2 regions of the Variovorax stachyos genome follow, and region 2 is predicted to be linked to the other one. Evidence: predicted binding sites of a transcription regulator. Region 2 holds the regulator's gene; the other holds the start of a gene.
The links. The regulator HrcA, encoded in region 2, represses chaperone genes, less so after heat shock. The targets are predictions, from matches to a motif close to TTAGCACTCNNNNNNNNNGAGTGCTAA.

Region 1 (9,253 bases), on a different contig from region 2:
CGCCTCCGGCGATGCGACGGGCCTGGATGCCTCGACGGCCGGGTTGCTGGCGCGGCTGCGTTAGCGGGCACTCCGTCATCAAAGCCGGCGAACCGCCCTTTATGATGGCCGCGGGAGTTTTCCCGTGGGAACTATCAAGAGGAGCTGTCGATGAATTTTCAAGAAGCCGTCAAGACTTGCTTCAGCAAATACGTGGATTTCAACGGCCGCGCGTCGCGGTCCGAGTACTGGTGGTTCGTGCTTGCCTATGTGATCGTCGCGATCGTGGCCGGCTTCATCCACGAGATCGTCTACGGACTCGTCATCCTCGCCTTCCTGCTGCCGCTGCTGGCGGTCGGCGCGCGCCGCCTGCACGACATCGGCAAGAGCGGCTGGTGGCTCTTGCTGGGCTTGATCCCGGTGGTGGGCCTGGTCCTGCTGTACTTCATGGTCCAGCCGACCCAGCCCGAGAGCAACGAATACGGCGCACCGCCGTTTGCGACTGCTGCCTGAAAGCGCGTTTTAGCCCGGCCCATAAAAAAACCCCGCGGTTCGCACCGCGGGGTTTTTTGTTGGCTGAAGCGCCGGGCCGTCTTACATGCCCATGCCTCCCATGCCACCCATGCCGCCCATGTCGGGCATGCCGCCGCCGGCAGGCGCTTCGTCCTTCGGCGCTTCGGCGATCATGGCTTCGGTCGTCAGCAGCAGCGAGGCCACCGAAGCGGCGTTCTGCAGCGCGGTGCGGGTCACCTTGGTCGGGTCCAGGATGCCCAGCTCGAGCATGTCGCCGTAGGTGTCGTTCTGCGCATTGAAGCCGTAGTTGCCCTTGCCGGCCAGCACCGCGTTCACCACCACGCTGGCTTCGCCACCGGCGTTGAACACGATCTCGCGCAGCGGCGCTTCGATGGCCTTGAGCACCAGGCGGATGCCGGCGTCCTGGTCGGCGTTGTCGCCCTTGAGCTTGTCGCCCACGGCTTGCTTGGCGCGCAGCAGTGCCACGCCGCCGCCGGCCACCACGCCTTCTTCCACTGCAGCGCGGGTCGCGTGCAGGGCGTCTTCGACGCGGGCCTTCTTTTCTTTCATCTCGACTTCGGTGGCAGCGCCAACCTTGATCACCGCCACGCCGCCGGCCAGCTTGGCCACGCGCTCCTGCAGCTTCTCGCGGTCGTAGTCGCTGGTGGCTTCCTCGATCTGCACGCGAATCTGCTTCACGCGGGCTTCGATGTCGGAACCGGCACCTGCGCCATCGATGATGATGGTGTTTTCCTTGCCCACTTCGATGCGCTTGGCCTGGCCGAGGTCAGCCAGCGTCACCTTCTCGAGGGTCAGGCCCACTTCTTCGGCGATGACCTTGCCGCCCGTCAGGATGGCGATGTCTTCCAGCATGGCCTTGCGGCGGTCGCCGAAGCCAGGCGCCTTGACGGCCACGACCTTCAGGATGCCGCGGATGGTGTTCACCACCAGGGTCGCGAGGGCTTCGCCTTCGACTTCCTCGGCGATGATCAGCAGCGGACGGCTGGCCTTGGCGACTTGCTCCAGCGTCGGCAGCAGATCGCGGATGTTGCTGATCTTCTTGTCGAACAGCAGCACGAACGGGTTCTCGAGGATCGCGCTCTGCTTGTCGGGGTTGTTGATGAAGTAGGGCGACAGGTAGCCGCGGTCGAACTGCATGCCTTCGACGACTTCCAGCTCGCTTTCGAGCGACTTGCCGTCCTCGACGGTGATCACGCCTTCCTTGCCGACCTTGTCCATCGCGTCCGCGATGATCTTGCCGATGGTCTCGTCGCTGTTGGCCGAGATCGAGCCGACCTGGGCGATTTCCTTCGAGGTGGTGGTGGCCTTCGAAGCCTTCTTCAGCTCTTCGACCAGGGCGGTGACCGCCTTGTCGATGCCGCGCTTCAGGTCCATCGGGTTCATGCCCGCGGCCACGTACTTGAAGCCTTCGCGCACGATGGCCTGGGCCAGCACGGTCGCGGTGGTGGTGCCGTCACCGGCGTTGTCCGAGGTCTTGGAAGCCACTTCCTTCACGAGCTGGGCGCCCATGTTCTGGAGCTTGTCCTTGAGTTCGATTTCCTTGGCGACCGACACGCCGTCCTTGGTCACGGTGGGGGCGCCGAAGGAGCGCTCGAGCACCACGTTGCGGCCCTTGGGGCCCAGGGTCACCTTGACCGCGTTGGCCAGGATGTTCACGCCTTCGACCATGCGTGCGCGGGCTTCGCCGCCGAACACTACGTCTTTTGCTGCCATGAGATATCTCCGATTCAGGAAAAAGGGGGTGGATTACTTCTCGACGACCGCAAACAGGTCGTCTTCCTTCATGACCAGCAGCTCGTCGCCCTCGACCTTCACGGTCTGGCCGCTGTACTTGCCGAAGAGCACGCGGTCGCCGACCTTGATGTTCAGTGCGATCAGGTCGCCCTTGTCGTTCTTCTTGCCAGGCCCGACGGCCAGGACTTCGCCCTGGTCCGGCTTCTCGGCGGCGTTGTCGGGGATCACGATGCCCGAGGCGGTCTTGGTTTCGCTTTCAATGCGCTTGACGATCACGCGATCGTGCAAAGGACGAAGTTTCATTGCATCTCCTGGATAAGAAACGGGGTTCGGTTCTGGGCGGCGGCTGAACGGCCACCTGCCTGGGCCACTGGAAGCGGGGCGCTGTTAGCACTCCTCTTCAGCGAGTGCTAATCATAAGCGCAATTCTGACGCTTTCAAGGGGCGCTAGGTGCATGCCGGCGGATGTTGTCGGTTTTCACCAGACCTTGAATTTTTGCAACTTGGTTGAATTCGCCGCCGCCGCCGCCGCCGCCAGCCCGATGACGCCGGACCGCAACGACCCATCGGCCAGGCGGCGACTCGCCTGCACCTGGTGGGATAGTGCGACGCCAAGTGAGGGAGTAGGCGGGGACTGGGCAGCGGCGCTTGCACGGACGCCAGGCGCGGAGTAGGGCGGGCGGGCAGGATGCCGCCGCCGCGTCTTTTGAACGCTATTCTGCGGCGCCTGTGATACGACTCGCCTTGTTGAGTAACACGATGGCGGCCCTTCTGCCTGCTTGCCGATCACCAGCTGCGAACGCAGAGATCATCGCTTGCAGCTTGAGGTCCAGCGAGGCAACCTCATCGGGATCGCGTCCGAGCTGCGGTCGTATGACGGCCCAGAGCTGCTCGATTCTGGACATGTGAACCGAGTAGCTGCCTTCGGATTTCGGATACTGAGCGAGGGCCTCTGGGGCGTGCGCGAATGGAATTACATCTTCCAGTTCCGCACCGGCTCGGGCCCTGAGTACATCACCTGTCAATACATGGTCCGCTTCAACGACGACGTGGTGACGAATGGCTTGTACTGGAACAAGCCCGAATGCGCGGCGCTGGTCAACCTTGCAAAAAATTAATTCGGCAACGGGCTCAAGGACCACGGGTTCAGGCCAACCTGAACTGGGCGTTCTGAAGCACGAACCCAGTTGCTCACTAAGGCAGCCGGGCGCTCGTGACCGGCTCGCGTGACCAGGAAAATTCAGAGATGGATGAAAAGCCCACCCTGAATTCAAACTATGCTGATCAGAGAGTTCAAGGTAGCTCAACGATCTTCCCTAAACCGTTGAGGGGGTCGTCGGCCATTCTTTCCTCCGCGCGGCCTGGAACGGCGCTGGCGAGCGCATGATCTCGACTGGTCCGATACCTGAATAGATCGTCTCGCCAGTTTTGAGCACCGCCACCGTCCAGCGCTCGCCGGGCGTGACCTTGTAGTCGCCCGGCGTTAGCGGCAGCTCGCGCTCCTCATGAATGCCCAGACCTTTGGACGTCCTATCCGATCGAAACCGCCGGGAGTGGTCTGCCCCGGTGCTGGGGAGGGGCGTCACTTTACCTTTGTTATGTTCGTGATTCGATGGGATAAAGCCGTCCCGGGCATGACGCCAGTTATAAAACCGTTCGTCCCGGTAAACGCCTCACTGAAAACATGTTCGTTGAATCGGTATCTGTGGGTCGACCCAGGGACCTCACTTTTCCCGTCGCCACTCGTAGTGCTGCTGTAGGTTCCATCGGGTGTGCCGGTAAAGCTCAAGTGCAGCGTTGCCCCATAAGTGCCAGTGCAGCCCGGCGCGGACGGATCAAGTGTGGCGTTGACAGTGGTTGCGCCGTTGCCCGGATTGATGGAAAGAATGTTCGCGTACTCCGGCCCTTCGCAATGTAAATAGGTGAGGGTGGGTCCAGCTAAATAGTAAGCCTCAACAGTCCCGGTCAGCACCCCATTCGCGTCTTTCGTCTCCGCAATGAACCCGGAGCATGCCCCGCTGACGCATACGGCACCCTGCGCATAATCCCTCGTTGTGTGGTGTTTGGTAACGGGTGAGCCGCCCAGAGGGGGCGCGCTAAAGGCAGTGGAAGAAGCGCCCAAGGCAATTGAGAGAAGGCATGCGGTCAAATAGCTGAATTTCATGATCCAACTCCATTCATATGTCCGAATCCGCGTTGCCTGTGTGCGCCCAGCGTGGTCCGTTCCATAGTTCGGTTGCCCAACGCGGCCAGTTGTCTGTGCCTCCCGCCATACGCACTCAAAGCATGATATACCTGTGACCGGCGCAGGAGTTGATTTAGTTCATGCTGGATTCATATGACAGGGAGACGGCCTAAGCAAAGACGAGAGAGTTCAGCCGGTTTGTTAATTGGCGTCGCTAAACGTATCTCGACGAACACCACGTCGTCCGGGAACTGCTATTTGCGGTCCTGCCTACGTAGAACGCGAGCAACTCCTCGCGCGTCATCTCGACGCCGACCTTCCTGGAGACGATCACGACTCCAGCGTCACCAGCGCCTGCCCGATTGCATGAATTCGTCGCATACCAGTCCGCTTGAGGATGTGTTCCTCGCGCGCAAGGTTGTGTAAAAACAGCTGCAATCCTCCTGTCGAACGTGCACGCTCGCCGCTGCGAGGATGTGCGCCGCCAGAGAAAAGCGCATCGTATTCCGGGCGCCGGATTGAACTCCGCACCGGGGTCAGTCGGCGTGAGCAGGGGCATTGCCACCATTTCAGAACGTACTTGCTGAGGATGTTTATGACTGTGGCGACAACGACCGCAGTGAACCACCATTCAGGCTCAAGAGTTATTCTCGATTGCCTCCATGTACGCCTCCTCGTTGATTGTCAGCAGCACTGGATATTGGACACGTCCAAAAAACCGTCCAATATCGTCGCCCCAAAAGAAGAAGGCCCCGCTACCAAATTGATGTCGGTTTCCCTAGAGGGGTAGGGCGCTGAGTAGCCCGCTTCACCTCCGTCGCTCGGTCGAGACATCGTCTTAGGGGCCCGGCGTCATTTGTGCTCAAGGTAGCGGTCCCTCCGAGTCCAAGGCCCTCAACCTGAAAAATGGTTCCACCTAGCTTGGTCAATCAGCACGCAAGGGTCTGAATGCATGGTCACTCGGCTGCGCGGCCTGGTCGAGCAATTGCAGTCTGACCCGGACGCGCTCGAATCACTGCCCTGACCGGCATCTCACCGTGCATTGAGGCCGGCCCGCGCACAACAGGCTGCGAACCTGGAGCCCGGGAACGACTTTCCCGACGCCTTCATCGTGCTCAGGCAGGTGCTCTCGACGACGCTGATCCCCGGTGATCAGGAACACCTTCACCACCTCGTCCAGCCCCGCTGCCTGCTCGCGCAGCGATTGCGACGCGGCGGCTGACTGCTCGATCAGGCTGGCGTTCTGCTGCGTCATCTCGTCCAGCCGGGCGATGGCCTGGTTCACCTGCCCGATGCTGTCGCCCTGCTCGGAGGTGGAGGCATTGAGCTCGGCCATCAGCCCGGTCACGCGTTCGACGGCGGCGACGATCTCGGTCATGGTGCGGCCGGCGTCCTCGACCAGCCGGGCGCCCGAGGCGACGCGCACCCACCGAGTCGCCGATCAGGCCCTTGATCTCGCGCGCCGCCCGGGCTTTGTTTAGAGCGGGTCTGTCGGCACGAACCACAGAACAGAGTGGGCAAATGGTTTCCAAATAGAACAATCCTCCATAGAATGCGAATCACTCTCAACAACATTCGCGGGACGAGGACTTGATTTCCAGCTTTTTCAGGCGGCCCAGGGCCGCGTCGCTTCTGGCGGGGTACATGGCCATTTCCGCTTCATCGCCGGTGTTTGCGCAGACGGGCAGCGACGGCGCCTTGCCCGAGGTGCGTGTCGATGCGAACGCCGAGGTCGAGACCGCGACCACGCCGGTGATCGGCTACCGCGCGAAGAACGCGGTCAGCGCGACCAAGACCGACACGCCGTTGGCCGAGACGCCGCAGGCGGTGACGGTGATCACGCGCGACCAGATCGTCGACCAGGGCGCCACCAACCTGCAGGACGCGCTCACCTACGCAGCGGGCGTGCGTTCCGACGCCTACGGCCTGGATGCGCGGACCGACTCGTTCCGCGTGCGCGGCGCCTATTCTGACGTCTACCTCGACGGCCTGCGGCAGGCCTACGGCCACTACACGAGCACCACGCGCACCGAGCCCTACATGCTGGAACGCCTCGAGGTGCTGCGCGGCCCCTCCGGCATGCTGTTCGGGTCTGGCACGGCGGCGGGCATCGTCAACATGGTCAGCAAGCGGCCGCTGCAGGAGGCACAGCGCGAGCTCGGCGTGCAGCTGGGCAGCTGGAACCGCCGCCAGCTCCAGGCCGACCTGACCGGTCCGCTGAGCGCCGACGGCCAATGGTCGTACCGCCTGATCGCGGTCGCGCGCGAGGCAGACACCCAGGTCGATTTCGTTCCCGACGATCGCCGCATGATTGCGCCATCGCTGACGTGGCGTCCCAGCGCTGCCACCTCGCTCACGCTGCAGGGCCTTTATCAGAAGGACAAGAGCGGCACGACCTCCCAGTTCTTCCCCTGGGAGGGCACGATCCTGCCCAACCCGAACGGGCGCCTGCCGACCAGCCGCTTCATCGGCGAGCCCGGCGACTATTACGACAGCGAGCGCAAGACTTTCGGCTGGCTGTTCGAGCACAAGTTCAACGACAACTTCACCTTCCGCCAGAACTTCCGTCACGCGCAGAACGAAAACGACAACAGCTACCACTGGGCAGACGCCTTCACCATCCCCGGAGGCTGGGGCGCGGACCCCGTCGGCAAGCGTCGTCTGTCGCGCTTCCTCGATAGCTCTCTCACGCGCAACCGCATCGACACGCTGGACAACCATCTCGAGAGCCACTTCGATACCGGTGTGCTCAAGCACACGCTGCTCGTCGGCGCCGACTACCAGCGCCATCGTGAGAACGTGTGGGCGGGGATCTCCACGAGCGAGATCGACGCCTATGCGCCGCTCTACGGCAACCGGGTGGAGCCGGAACGCGCGGCGCGGCCGCGCACCACGCAGCGCGCGACCGGCATCTATTTGCAGGACCAGATCAAGCTGGGCAACTGGAACTTCATCGCCGGCCTTCGGCATGACCGGGTGGTCGCCGGCTCCGAAGGCAGCGAAGACGCCAGGGACAGCGCGACCAGCAAGCGTTTCGGCGTCCTGTATGCCTTCCCCTCGGGCTGGTCGCCGTACGTGAGCTATGCGGAGTCCTTCACGCCGCAGTCGCCCCGCGACGGCCGGGTGTTCGCGCCGCTGCGCGGCGAGCAGTGGGAAGTGGGCGTCAAGTACGAGCCCCCGGGGCGCGGCCTTGCCTTCAACGCCGCGGTCTACGACCTGCGCGAGAAGAACCAGGTCGCGCAACCGTTCCCCAACATTTATACGCAGCTCGGCGAGACCAAGACGCGCGGCGTCGAGCTGGAGGCCAAGGGCTCGATCACGCCCAACCTCGACGTCACGGCGCACTACAACTACACCGACCTCGACCCGCAACTCGAGGGCCTGCCGCGCCACCAGGCCGCCGTGTGGGCCAAGTACCGCTTCGCGATCGCGGGCGTGCCCGGCTTCTCGGCCGGCGCCGGCGTGCGCCACATGGGCGCGTTCCGCGACGTGTCCTTCGGCGGCTACGGCCCACGCATCCCCAGCGTCACCCTGCTGGACCTGGTGTTCGCCTACGAGACCGCCAACTGGCGCTATGCGCTGAACATCAACAACGCGACGGACAAGGAGTACTTCAGCACCTGCCTGTCGCGCGGCGACTGCTGGTGGGGCACGCGCCGCAACGTCGTGGCCAGCGCCACGTACCGCTTCTAGACCCGAGGAGTTCCCGCGATGAACACCAGACGAATCAAGACCTGGGCCTGGGTGCACAAGTGGAGCAGCCTGGTCTGCACCGTCTTCATGCTGCTCCTGTGCATCACCGGGCTGCCGCTGATCTTCCACCACGAGATCGGCCACCTGCTGGGCACCGAGGTCGAGGCGCCGAAGATGGCACCTGGCACGCCGCGCGCCAGCCTGGATCGCGTGATCGCGACGGCACATGCGCTGCATCCCGATCGCGTGGTGCAGTTCGTCTCGCAGCCCGAGGACGACGACGGCCTCTGGTTCGTCACGCTCACGCCGACGCCCGCGCCCACCGACGACTTCAAGTCGGTCGCGGTCGACGCGCGCACCGGCCAGGTGCTGGCGCAGCCGAAGTTCGACGAAGGCTTCATGTGGGTGATGTTCAAGCTCCACGTCGACCTCTTCGCCGGGCTTCCCGGCAAGCTGTTCCTGGGCTTCATGGGCCTGCTGCTGCTCGTGGCCATCGTCAGCGGGGTGGTGCTGTATGCGCCCTTCATGCGCAAGCTCGACTTCGGCACCGTGCGGCGCGAGCGCCGGCCGCGGCTGAAGTGGCTGGACCTGCACAACCTGCTGGGCATCGTCACGCTGGTGTGGGCCTTCACCGTGGGCGCCACCGGCATGATCAACACCTGGGCCGACCTGGTGATCAAGTACTGGCAGTACGACCAGCTCAGTGCGCTGCTCGCGCCCTACAAGGGCCAGCCGGAGACGCCCAAGGCCGAGCGCGGCTCGGTGCAGCGTTCGCTGGAGGTCGCGCTCGAGCGCGCACCGGGGATGAAGGTCTCGTTCATCGCCTTCCCGGGCACGGCCTTCTCGAGCCCGCACCACAACACGGTCTTCCTGCGCGGCAACGAACCCTTCACCTCGCGCCTGCTGCAGCCGGTGCTGGTGGATGCCAGGACCGCAGAGGTGACCGCGAGTCCGCAGCTGCCTTGGTACCTCACGGCCCTGCTGGTCTCGCAGCCGCTGCACTTCGGCGACTACGGTGGCATGCCGATGCAGATCCTCTGGGCGCTGCTGGACATCGCGACCATCATCGTGCTGGGCAGCGGCCTGTACTTGTGGCTCAAGCGCGGCAAGGCCGTGCCCGCCGGGGCA
Region 2 (9,253 bases):
CCGCCAGCGCGCCGCTCTCGTCGTCTTCCAGCGCGCCGCAGGCGGCTTCCGCGGCGTGGATGAGCGCCTGCGCGTTGGAGATGCGGGTGTGGCTGGCCGAGAGCTCTTCCCACTCGTCGGCGCCCGGCGCCAGCTTCATGACTTCCCCCACCTGCCACTGGAGGCGTTCGCGCTCGCGCTGCAGCGAATCCTGGGCCGAGCGTGCCTTGTCCAGCGCCGCGATGGCGTGGCGCCACCCTTGCCAGGCCTGGGCGAGCGCGGCAACCGCGTCTTCGGCGCCGGCATAGGCGTCGAGCAGTCCCCGCACGGCCTCGGGGCGCGTCAGGCTTTGCCAGGCATGCTGACCGTGAATGTCGAGCAGCCGGTCGCCGAGTTCACGCAATTGCGTCGCGGTGGCCGGGCTGCCGTTGATCCAGCCGCGGCTGCGGCCTTGGAGATCGACCGTCCGGCGCAGCAAGAGCGCATCGCCGGTATCGAAGCCGCCTTCGTCCAGCCAGGCGGCGAGGGTGGGCTCGGCGTCGAACTCGGCGCTGACGTCGAGGCGTTCCGCGCCTTCGCGCACCGCACCGGCGTCCGCGCGATTGCCGAGTGCCAATTGCAGGGCGTCGATCAGGATCGACTTGCCGGCGCCGGTTTCGCCGGTCAGCACGGTGAAGCCGGCTGCCAGATCGAGTTCGAGCGCGCGCACGATCACGAAATCGCGCAGGGCGATGCGTCGCAGTGCCATGTCAATGCTCGCCTGGAATGCCGAAGTGCGCAGAGTGCGCCTGCGAGGGGCGACGGACAGGTCGAGCGTTCGGGCTCACTGGAGTAGCTTCGCCTTCGGCTACGGTGCTATTCGCCTTCGGGGCGGCCGTGCGGCTCATGGATCAGGAACCTCCTTCGTTCCAGTGAAGTTTCTTGCGCAGCGTATCGAAATAGCTCCAGCCGCGGGGGTGCAGGAAGCGCACACGGTACTCGGAGCGCCGCACCACGATCTGGTCGCCGATGGCCATGGTTGCCAGCGACTGCATGTCGAAATTGGCGCTCGCGTCGCGGCCGCCGACCAGCTCGATCGAGACCTCGTCCGCGTCCGGCAGCAGGATCGGGCGGTTGGAAAGCGAGTGCGGTGCGATCGGCACCATCACCCAGCCCGGCACGGCCGGATGCAGCAGCGGGCCGCCGGCAGACAGTGCGTAGGCGGTGGAGCCGGTAGGCGACGCGATGATCATGCCGTCGGCGCGATGGTTGGCGACGAAGTGATGGCCCACCGAAACCCGCAGTTCCACCATGCCCGAGGTGGCGCCGCGGTTGACGACCACGTCGTTCATCGCAAGCGCATTGAACACCGAGGCGCCTTTGCGCACCACATTCGCCTTCATGAGGCTGCGGTGGTCTTCCTCGTAGTCGCCAGCCAGCATCGGAATCAGCGTGGTCTGGTAGTCGTTCAGCGCGATGTCGGTAATGAAACCCAGGCGCCCGCGGTTGATGCCGATCAGCGGCAGGCCGTAGCATGCGAGTTGGCGGCCGATGCCGAGCATCGTGCCGTCGCCGCCCACCACCAGGCCCAGGTCGCATTGCCGTCCGATCTCCTCGACCGACAGGGCGGCGTAGCGGGTCTGCGCCGGCTCGCCTTCGTCCGGCTGCTCGACGAAGACCTCGCAGCCCTGGGCTTCGAGAAAGGCACCGATGCCCTCCATGACCTCATCCAGCGCACCGGCCGGCGCCCGCGCGCCAGAGGCCTGGTACTTGCCGATCAATGCAACGCGCCGGAAGCTGGATGTCATCGGTAAATTACAACACTAAAATCTTTCAATGCTGGACGATCGCGCCAAGTTGCTGCTCAAGACACTGGTCGAGCGCTATATCGCCGAAGGGCAACCGGTGGGCTCCCGTACGCTCTCCCGGGCTTCGGGGCTCGACCTGTCGCCTGCGACTATTCGCAACGTCATGTCCGATCTGGAGGCGCTCGGGCTCATTGCCAGTCCCCACACCTCGGCGGGTCGCATTCCGACGGCGCGGGGTTACCGTCTGTTCGTCGACACCATGCTGACGGCGCAGCGCGAGCAGTTCGCGGCGCCCAGCCTGCCGCCCGACCAGCCGCAGAAGGTGATAGCCAATGCGGCCCATTTGCTCTCGAACCTGTCGCAGTTCGTCGGCGTGGTAATGGCGCCGCGCCGCGCCTCGGTTTTCCGGCAGATCGAATTCCTGCGGCTGTCGGATCGCCGGCTGCTGGTGATCATCGTCTCGCCCGACGGCGACGTGCAGAACCGCGTGATCTTTCCCGAGGTCGATTACTCGCAGTCGCAACTGGTGGAAGCCTCGAATTACATCAATGCGCATTTCGCCGGCCTGTCGATCGAACAGGTGCGCGACCGGCTGCAGTCCGAAATGGAGCAGCTGCGCGGAGAGATTGCGGCGCTGATGCAGGCGGCGGTGCAGGTCAGTTCAGAGGTGCTGACGGAGGCGCAGGACGAAGTGGTGATCGCGGGCGAGCGCAACCTGCTGTCGGTCACCGATTTCTCCAGCGACATGAGCCACCTGCGCCGAGCCTTCGAGCTCTTCGAGCAGAAGGCGCAGCTGCTTCGGCTGCTCGACGTCTCGAGCAAGGCCGAGGGCGTGCGCATCTTCATCGGCGGGGAAAGTCAGGTCGTGCCCTTCGACGATCTCTCGATCGTCAGCGCGAACTATGAGGTCGACGGCGAGGTAGTCGGAACGCTGGGCGTCATCGGGCCGACGCGCATGCCTTACGAGCGCATGATCCAGATCGTCGACATCACGTCGAAGCTGGTTACCAACGCGCTGAGCCACCGCAAATAGGGAAGGGCGAGCTGCCCACTAGAATCCCGACTGCGCGGGCCGTTAGCTCAGCTGGTTAGAGCAGCGGACTCATAATCCGTTGGTCGATGGTTCAAGCCCATCACGGCCTACCACCGCATGCATTGCGTCCGGGAAACAGCCGCTGGGTGCATGCTATACTCGCAAGCTGTGCGGCTGTAGCTCAGTTGGATAGAGTACTTGGCTACGAACCAAGGGGTCGTGGGTTCGAATCCTGCCAGCCGCACCACCATCAAGAATGCCTGCAACGAAAGTTGCAGGCATTTTTCCTTTGGAGCTTCAGGCCATGAGCAAGGCATTCACCAAAGAGAACGACGCGGACGACGACGATGACGGCACGGCCGGCATACCGGCGCTTCCCGTCGGGGGCAAGAACTACATCACCCCCCAAGGCTATGCGCGTCTGCGCGACGAGTTGCTCGAATTGATGGACGTCGAGCGGCCCAAGGTGGTCGAGGCGGTTCACTGGGCGGCCAAGAATGGCGATCGATCCGAGAACGGCGACTACCTCTATGGGAAGAAGCGCTTGCGCGAGATCGACCGCCGCATTCGCTTCCTGACCAAGCGGCTCGAGGTGGCCGAGGTGACGGACCCCTCGGTCCACCATGGCCGCGACCAGATCTTTTTCGGTGCCACTGTGCGCTATGCGGACGAGACTGGCGACGAGCGGGAGCTGACCATCATGGGAATCGACGAAGCCGACAGCGCGCACGGGCAGGTGAGCTGGATTTCCCCGATCGCCAGGGTGCTGCTGAAGGCGCGTGAAGGCGATGTGGTCAAGCTCGCGACCCCTGGGGGCGTGCACGAGATCGAGGTGCTGTCGGTCAGCTATCCGCCGCCATCGTCCGCGGCGGGCTGAGGCTCAGGGCGCCGAAACGGTCCGCGCAGCAGCGAGCACGGACGGCGTGCGCCGCGCCGCTCGCAGCACGGCCTCGAGGTGGGTGCGGTCGCGCACCGCGATCACGAAGCGCAGGTCGGTGGAGTCCTGCGGCGTCTCGTCCGCCATCTCCACGTGCGTGATGTCGGCCTCGGCATCCGCCAGCGTCGCGGCGACGCGCGCCAGTACGCCTTTGTCGTTGCGCACGGTGATGACCACGCCGGTCTCGAAAGTTCGCACCGGTTCGTCCGCCCATTCGACGGCGAAGAAGCGCTCGCTGTCCTTGTGCCGCAGGCGCTGCCCGACGCCGCAAGCTTCGGTATGCACCACCAGGCCTTCGCCGTGGCCGAGATAGCCCACGATCGGATCGTCGGGAATAGGCCGGCAGCACAGCGCGAAGCGGACCGAGGAGTTCTCGCTGCCGTCCAGCGTGACAGCCCCTTGGGAGACGGCCTCGTGTGCGGTGAAGCGTTCGCGGCTCAGCATCAGTGCGTCGGGCTTTTCGCCGCGCTCCGCCAGCAGCGCCATCAGCCGCTTGGCGACGATGGTGGCGATGCGCTTGCCCAGGCCGATGTCGGTCAGCAGCTCCGAGCGGGTGCGGTTGCCGGTGAAGCGCAGGAGCTTTTCCCAGACCTGCTGGTGCTCGTCGTCATCCTCCGGCAGGTTCCCGAGGCCCTCGGCGCGCAAAGCTTGCGCCAGCAGCTTTTCACCCAATCCTTCTGACTCGGCGTGCGCGAGGGTCTTGAGGTAGTGGCGGATTTTCGAGCGCGCCCGGCCGGTGCGCACGAACCCCAGCCACGCCGGGTTGGGCGTCGATACGGGTGCGGTGATGACCTCCACCACGTCGCCGTTCTTGAGCTCGGTGCGCAGCGGTACCTGGTCGCCGTTGATGCGCGCGGCCGAAGTGTGGTCGCCGATGTTGCTGTGGATGGCATAGGCGAAGTCGACCACCGTTGCGCCGCGCGGCAGCGCCAGGATCTGGCTCTTGGGCGTGAAGACGTAGACAGCGTCGGGGAAGAGATCGACCTTGACGTGGTCCCAGAATTCGGCGGCGTCGCGCGTCTCGTCCTGGATGTCGAGCAGGGACTGCAGCCACTTGGTGCCCAGCCGGTCGCCTGTCGCTGCGCTCGGCTCGGCCGCCTTGTAGAGCCAGTGGGCGGCCACCCCGGACTCGGCCACAACGTGCATGGCCTCGGTGCGCAGCTGGAATTCGACGCTCACGCCGGCCGGCCCCACCAGCGTGGTGTGCAGCGACTGGTAGCCGTTGAGCTTCGCGATGGCGATGTGGTCCTTGAACTTGCCCGGCAGCGGCTTGTACATCTGGTGCAGGATGCCCAGGCCGGTGTAGCAGGCGATTACCGACGGCACGATGAGCCGAAAGCCGTAGATGTCGGTCACCTGGGCGAAGCTCAGGTGTTTTTCTTCCATCTTGCGGTAGATGGAATAGAGCGTTTTCTCGCGGCCCGCGATGCGCACGCTCATGCTGGCTGCGGCGAACGCGGTTTCCAGTTCCTGCTGCACCTTCTGGATCAGGTCGCGGCGGCGGCCGCGGGCCTTGGCAACGGCCTTCGCGAGGATCGCGTAGCGCCAGGGGCGCAGGTGGCGGAAGGACAGGTCCTGCAGCTCGCGGTAGGTCTGGTTGAGGCCGAGCCGATGCGCAATCGGCGCGTAGATGTCGAGGGTCTCGCGTGAGATCCGGGCCCATTTCTCGCGGGGCGCATCTTCGAGCGTCCGCATGTTGTGCGTGCGGTCTGCCAACTTGACCAGGATGACGCGCACATCCCGCGCCATGGCCAGCAGCATCTTGCGAAAGGACTCGGCCTGGTTCTCCTCGCGCGTGTTGAAGCGCAGCTTGTCCAGCTTCGTGAGACCGTCGACCAGTTCGGCGACGGGAGCGCCGAAGCGCTCGATCAGCTCCGACTTGGTCACTCCGCAATCCTCGATTGCGTCGTGCAGCAAGGCAGCCATCAGCGCCTGGGCGTCGAGTTTCCATTCCGCACACTGGGCAGCCACTGCGATCGGGTGGGTGATGTAGGGTTCGCCGCTGTTGCGCAACTGGCCCAGGTGGGCCTCGTCGGCGAAACGGTAGGCGCGGCGGACCTGCTCGACGTCCTCGGCGTTCAGGTAGTCGAGGCGATCGGTAAGCGCGGCGAAGCTGGCGGCAGCTGCATTCAGCGCCGCCGGACTCGGCCGGGGCGTGCCTTTGGGGGCACCTGACTGGGGCTTGACAACCGCGCTCATGCTTGTCACTTTAGCTTGGCGACTGGTTAGATGTCTTTGTGCAATAAAAAAGCACCGCGTTGCGGTGCTTATTTGTTGCAGGTGTGCGTCAGCTCAGCCGGGGACTTTCTTGAGCATTTCGAGCCCGATCTTGCCTTCGGCAATCTCCCGCAGAGCCGTGACGCCGGGCTTGTTCTTGCTCTCGATCTTCGGCGCGTGCCCCTGGCTCAGCATGCGCGCACGGTAGGTGGCGGCCAGCACGAGCTGGAAGCGGTTCGGGATGTGTTGCAGGCAGTCTTCGACGGTGATGCGGGCCATGAGGTCTTTCGGCTTACAGGCGAGGCCTGATCGGGGATCAAGGAATATTCAGGGCGGCGAAGGTGTCGGCACGCGCGCGTCGCTGTGCGGAATACCGGAGCCGCTGAGCGTGGACGATCGCCTTTAGGTCGAAAAGTGCGCGCTCAAATAACTCGTTGATTATAACGAAGTCGAATTCGTTTGCGCGCGCCATCTCCTCGGCGGCATTCCGCAAACGCAGCTCGATCACCTCGGCGCTGTCTTCGCCGCGCCGCTCGAGCCGGGACCGCAGTTCTTCCCAGCTTGGGGGCAGTATGAAGATCATCACGGCGTTGGCAAATGTCTTGCGGATCTGGATCGCCCCCTGGAAGTCGATCTCCAGGATCACGTCGGCACCTTGGGCGATGCGGTCCTCGATCGCCTTCTTCGAGGTGCCGTAGCGCTGTCCGTGCACATGGGCCCACTCGACGAAGGCATCGGCTGCCACCATCGCATCGAATTCCGAATCGGGGACAAAGAAGTATTCGCGGCCATGCTTCTCCTGGCCGCGCGGTGCCCGTGTGGTGTGCGACACCGACGGCTGTACCGCGGAGTCGAGCTCCATCAAGGCCTTGACCAGGCTCGACTTGCCGGCGCCGCTGGGCGCCGCGACTACGAAGATATTGCCGGGATAGTCCATTCGCGCGTTTCCTGTTCCCTGTTATTCGATGTTCTGCACTTGCTCGCGCATCTGCTCGATCAGCACCTTCATGTCCACCCCAATGCGGGTGAGCTCCAGCGTCGCCGATTTTGAGCCGAGGGTGTTGGCTTCGCGATGCAGCTCCTGGATCAGGAAGTCGAGGCGCTTGCCGATCTCGCCACCCTTCTTCACCAGCCGCTCGATTTCGTCCAGATGCGAGCCCAGGCGCATGAGTTCTTCCGCGACGTCGATCCGGATCGCGAAGGCCGTGGCCTCGGCCAGGGCGCGATCCTGCGCGGCTTCCGGCGGTGTGCCGCCGCTGGCGCCCAGGGCTTCCTGCCAACGCTCCAGGAAGCGGTTGCGCTGCTGCTCGACCAGTTGGGGAACCAGCGGCAGCGCCTGCGCCACGAGCGCGCGCAGCTGAGCCAGGTGATCCTGCAGCATCTTGGCCAGCCGAGCACCCTCGCGCTCCCGTGCGGTCATCAGGCCCTTGAGCGTCTTCGTTGCCAGTTCGGAAAGCTCCGGCCCCCAGTCGCTGCGGGCGGTGGTGTCGCCGGCCGCCAGCCGCATCACGTCGGCCACGCTGAGCTCGCGCGCGGCGGGCAGCCAGGCACGGATGCTGTCCTGCAGGCCGTTGAGCCGTTGCAGCAGCTTGGTCGAGGGCTCGCCGATGCCCGCTCCGGCGCCGCTCTCGATCGCCGCGCGCAATTCGACCTTGCCGCGCTTGAGCTGACCGGTCAGCAGCTCGCGCAGCATGGGCTCGTGCTGGCGCAGCTCTTCGGGCAGCTTGAATGTGAGGTCGAGAAAGCGGCTGTTGACCGAGCGGATCTCGACTCCGAGCCGGCCCGCGCCGGCGGTCCGCGACTCGGGGTCCGGGTGACCGCTTCCCGCGGCGGTCTGGCCGCTGGCATAGCCGGTCATGCTGTAAACTGGCATCGCGCCTCGCTCTTGAATTGGTGTGCACGCCCCGAGACAACGGCACCGCCTTCGCTTGCCGCCCTCCCGCCTTCGGGCGAAACTCCCGGATTATGTCAAAGGTCAAACCTTCGCCCTTGTTGCCTGACACGGTCATCGGCGGCTATCGCGTCGTGCGCCGCATCTCGGCGGGCGGGTTCGGGGTGGTCTACCTCGCTGTCGACCACAGCGGCCAGCAGGTTGCGATCAAGGAATACCTCCCATCCTCGCTGGCCACCCGCGGCACCGGCGAACTCGCGCCGCAGGTGCCACCCGAGAAGCTATCGCTTTACCGCCTGGGGCTCAAGAGCTTCTTCGAGGAAGGGCGTTCGCTCGCGCAGATCTCGCATGCCTCGGTGGTCAGCGTGCTCAACTTCTTCCGCGAGAACGAGACCGTCTACATGGTCATGAACTACCTGGAGGGGGCCACCCTGCAGGACTTCATCGTGACGGCACGCGACCTCAAGAAGCAGAAGGTCTTCCGCGAATCCACCATCCGCTCGCTGTTCGACGAGATCCTGCGCGGCTTGCGGATCGTGCACCAGCACAAGATGCTCCACCTGGACATCAAGCCGGCCAACATCTTCGTGACCGATGACGACCGCGCCGTGATGATCGACTTCGGCGCGGCGCGCGAGGTGCTCTCCAAGGAGGGCAACTTCATCCGTCCGATGTACACGCCCGGCTTCGCGGCGCCCGAGATGTACCGCCGCGATTCCTCGATGGGCCCCTGGACCGACATCTACGCCATCGGCGCCTGCATCTATGCCTGCATGCAGGGCTATCCGCCCAACGACGCGCCGCAGCGCATCGAAAAAGACAGGCTCGGTCTGTCGCTCTCACGCCTGCGCGGCATCTATTCGGACAACCTGATCGAGGTGGTCGAGTGGTGCATGTCGCTCGACCCGCTGTCGCGCCCGCAGTCGGTCTTTGCGCTGCAGAAGGAGCTCAGCCGCGAGGGCGAGCGCCGCTACACCAAGCTCACGGTGAGCGAGAAGGTGCGGCTGTCGATCGACAACATGCGCTCCTTCGAGAAGAAGGGCTTGCCCAAAGCGGCGGCGCCGACCACGCGCCCGGCATGATGACCCCCCACGTTGTTTACTTCGCCAGGCGCGCGCTGTGAAATTCTCTGTCTTCCAGGTCAGCCGCAAGGGCGGCCGTCTCAAGAACGAAGACCGCATGGGCTACTGCTACACGCGGGAATCGGGCCTGTTCGTGCTGGCCGACGGCATGGGTGGACATCCCGAAGGCGAAGTGGCTGCCCAGTTGGCGCTGCAAACCATCGCTGCGCTGTACCAGCGCGAGGCGCGGCCGATGGTGAAGGACGTGAAGGCCTTCCTCACGGCTTCGGTGATGGCCGCGCACCAGCAGATCATGCGCTACGCGGGCAACAAGGGCATGCTCGACAC

Region 1: a site for HrcA is predicted at 2,635-2,661, ahead of groES (co-chaperone GroES). Genes of this name have one in related genera too.

Annotation. Positions count from the first base shown of each region.
Region 1 is NZ_JBLFFN010000015.1:53,051-62,303, reverse strand. Features, by position in the region: gene pgi (glucose-6-phosphate isomerase) at 1-64, shown strand, start outside; gene ACMGEZ_RS22725 (DUF805 domain-containing protein) at 151-492, shown strand; gene groL (chaperonin GroEL) at 574-2,226, opposite strand; gene groES (co-chaperone GroES) at 2,260-2,550, opposite strand; gene ACMGEZ_RS22710 (hypothetical protein) at 3,063-3,365, shown strand; gene ACMGEZ_RS22705 (hypothetical protein) at 3,830-4,411, opposite strand; gene ACMGEZ_RS22700 (hypothetical protein) at 5,445-5,810, opposite strand; gene ACMGEZ_RS22695 (TonB-dependent siderophore receptor) at 6,077-8,125, shown strand; gene ACMGEZ_RS22690 (PepSY-associated TM helix domain-containing protein) at 8,144-9,253, shown strand, end outside.
Region 2 is NZ_JBLFFN010000001.1:330,955-340,207, forward strand. Features, by position in the region: gene recN (DNA repair protein RecN) at 1-727, opposite strand, end outside; gene ACMGEZ_RS01620 (NAD kinase) at 870-1,766, opposite strand; gene hrcA (heat-inducible transcriptional repressor HrcA) at 1,795-2,799, shown strand; tRNA gene ACMGEZ_RS01630 (tRNA-Ile) at 2,836-2,912, shown strand; tRNA gene ACMGEZ_RS01635 (tRNA-Arg) at 2,970-3,046, shown strand; gene greB (transcription elongation factor GreB) at 3,104-3,676, shown strand; gene ACMGEZ_RS01645 (RelA/SpoT family protein) at 3,680-5,935, opposite strand; gene rpoZ (DNA-directed RNA polymerase subunit omega) at 6,029-6,232, opposite strand; gene gmk (guanylate kinase) at 6,270-6,890, opposite strand; gene ACMGEZ_RS01660 (YicC/YloC family endoribonuclease) at 6,912-7,826, opposite strand; gene ACMGEZ_RS01665 (serine/threonine protein kinase) at 7,919-8,926, shown strand; gene ACMGEZ_RS01670 (PP2C family protein-serine/threonine phosphatase) at 8,964-9,253, shown strand, end outside.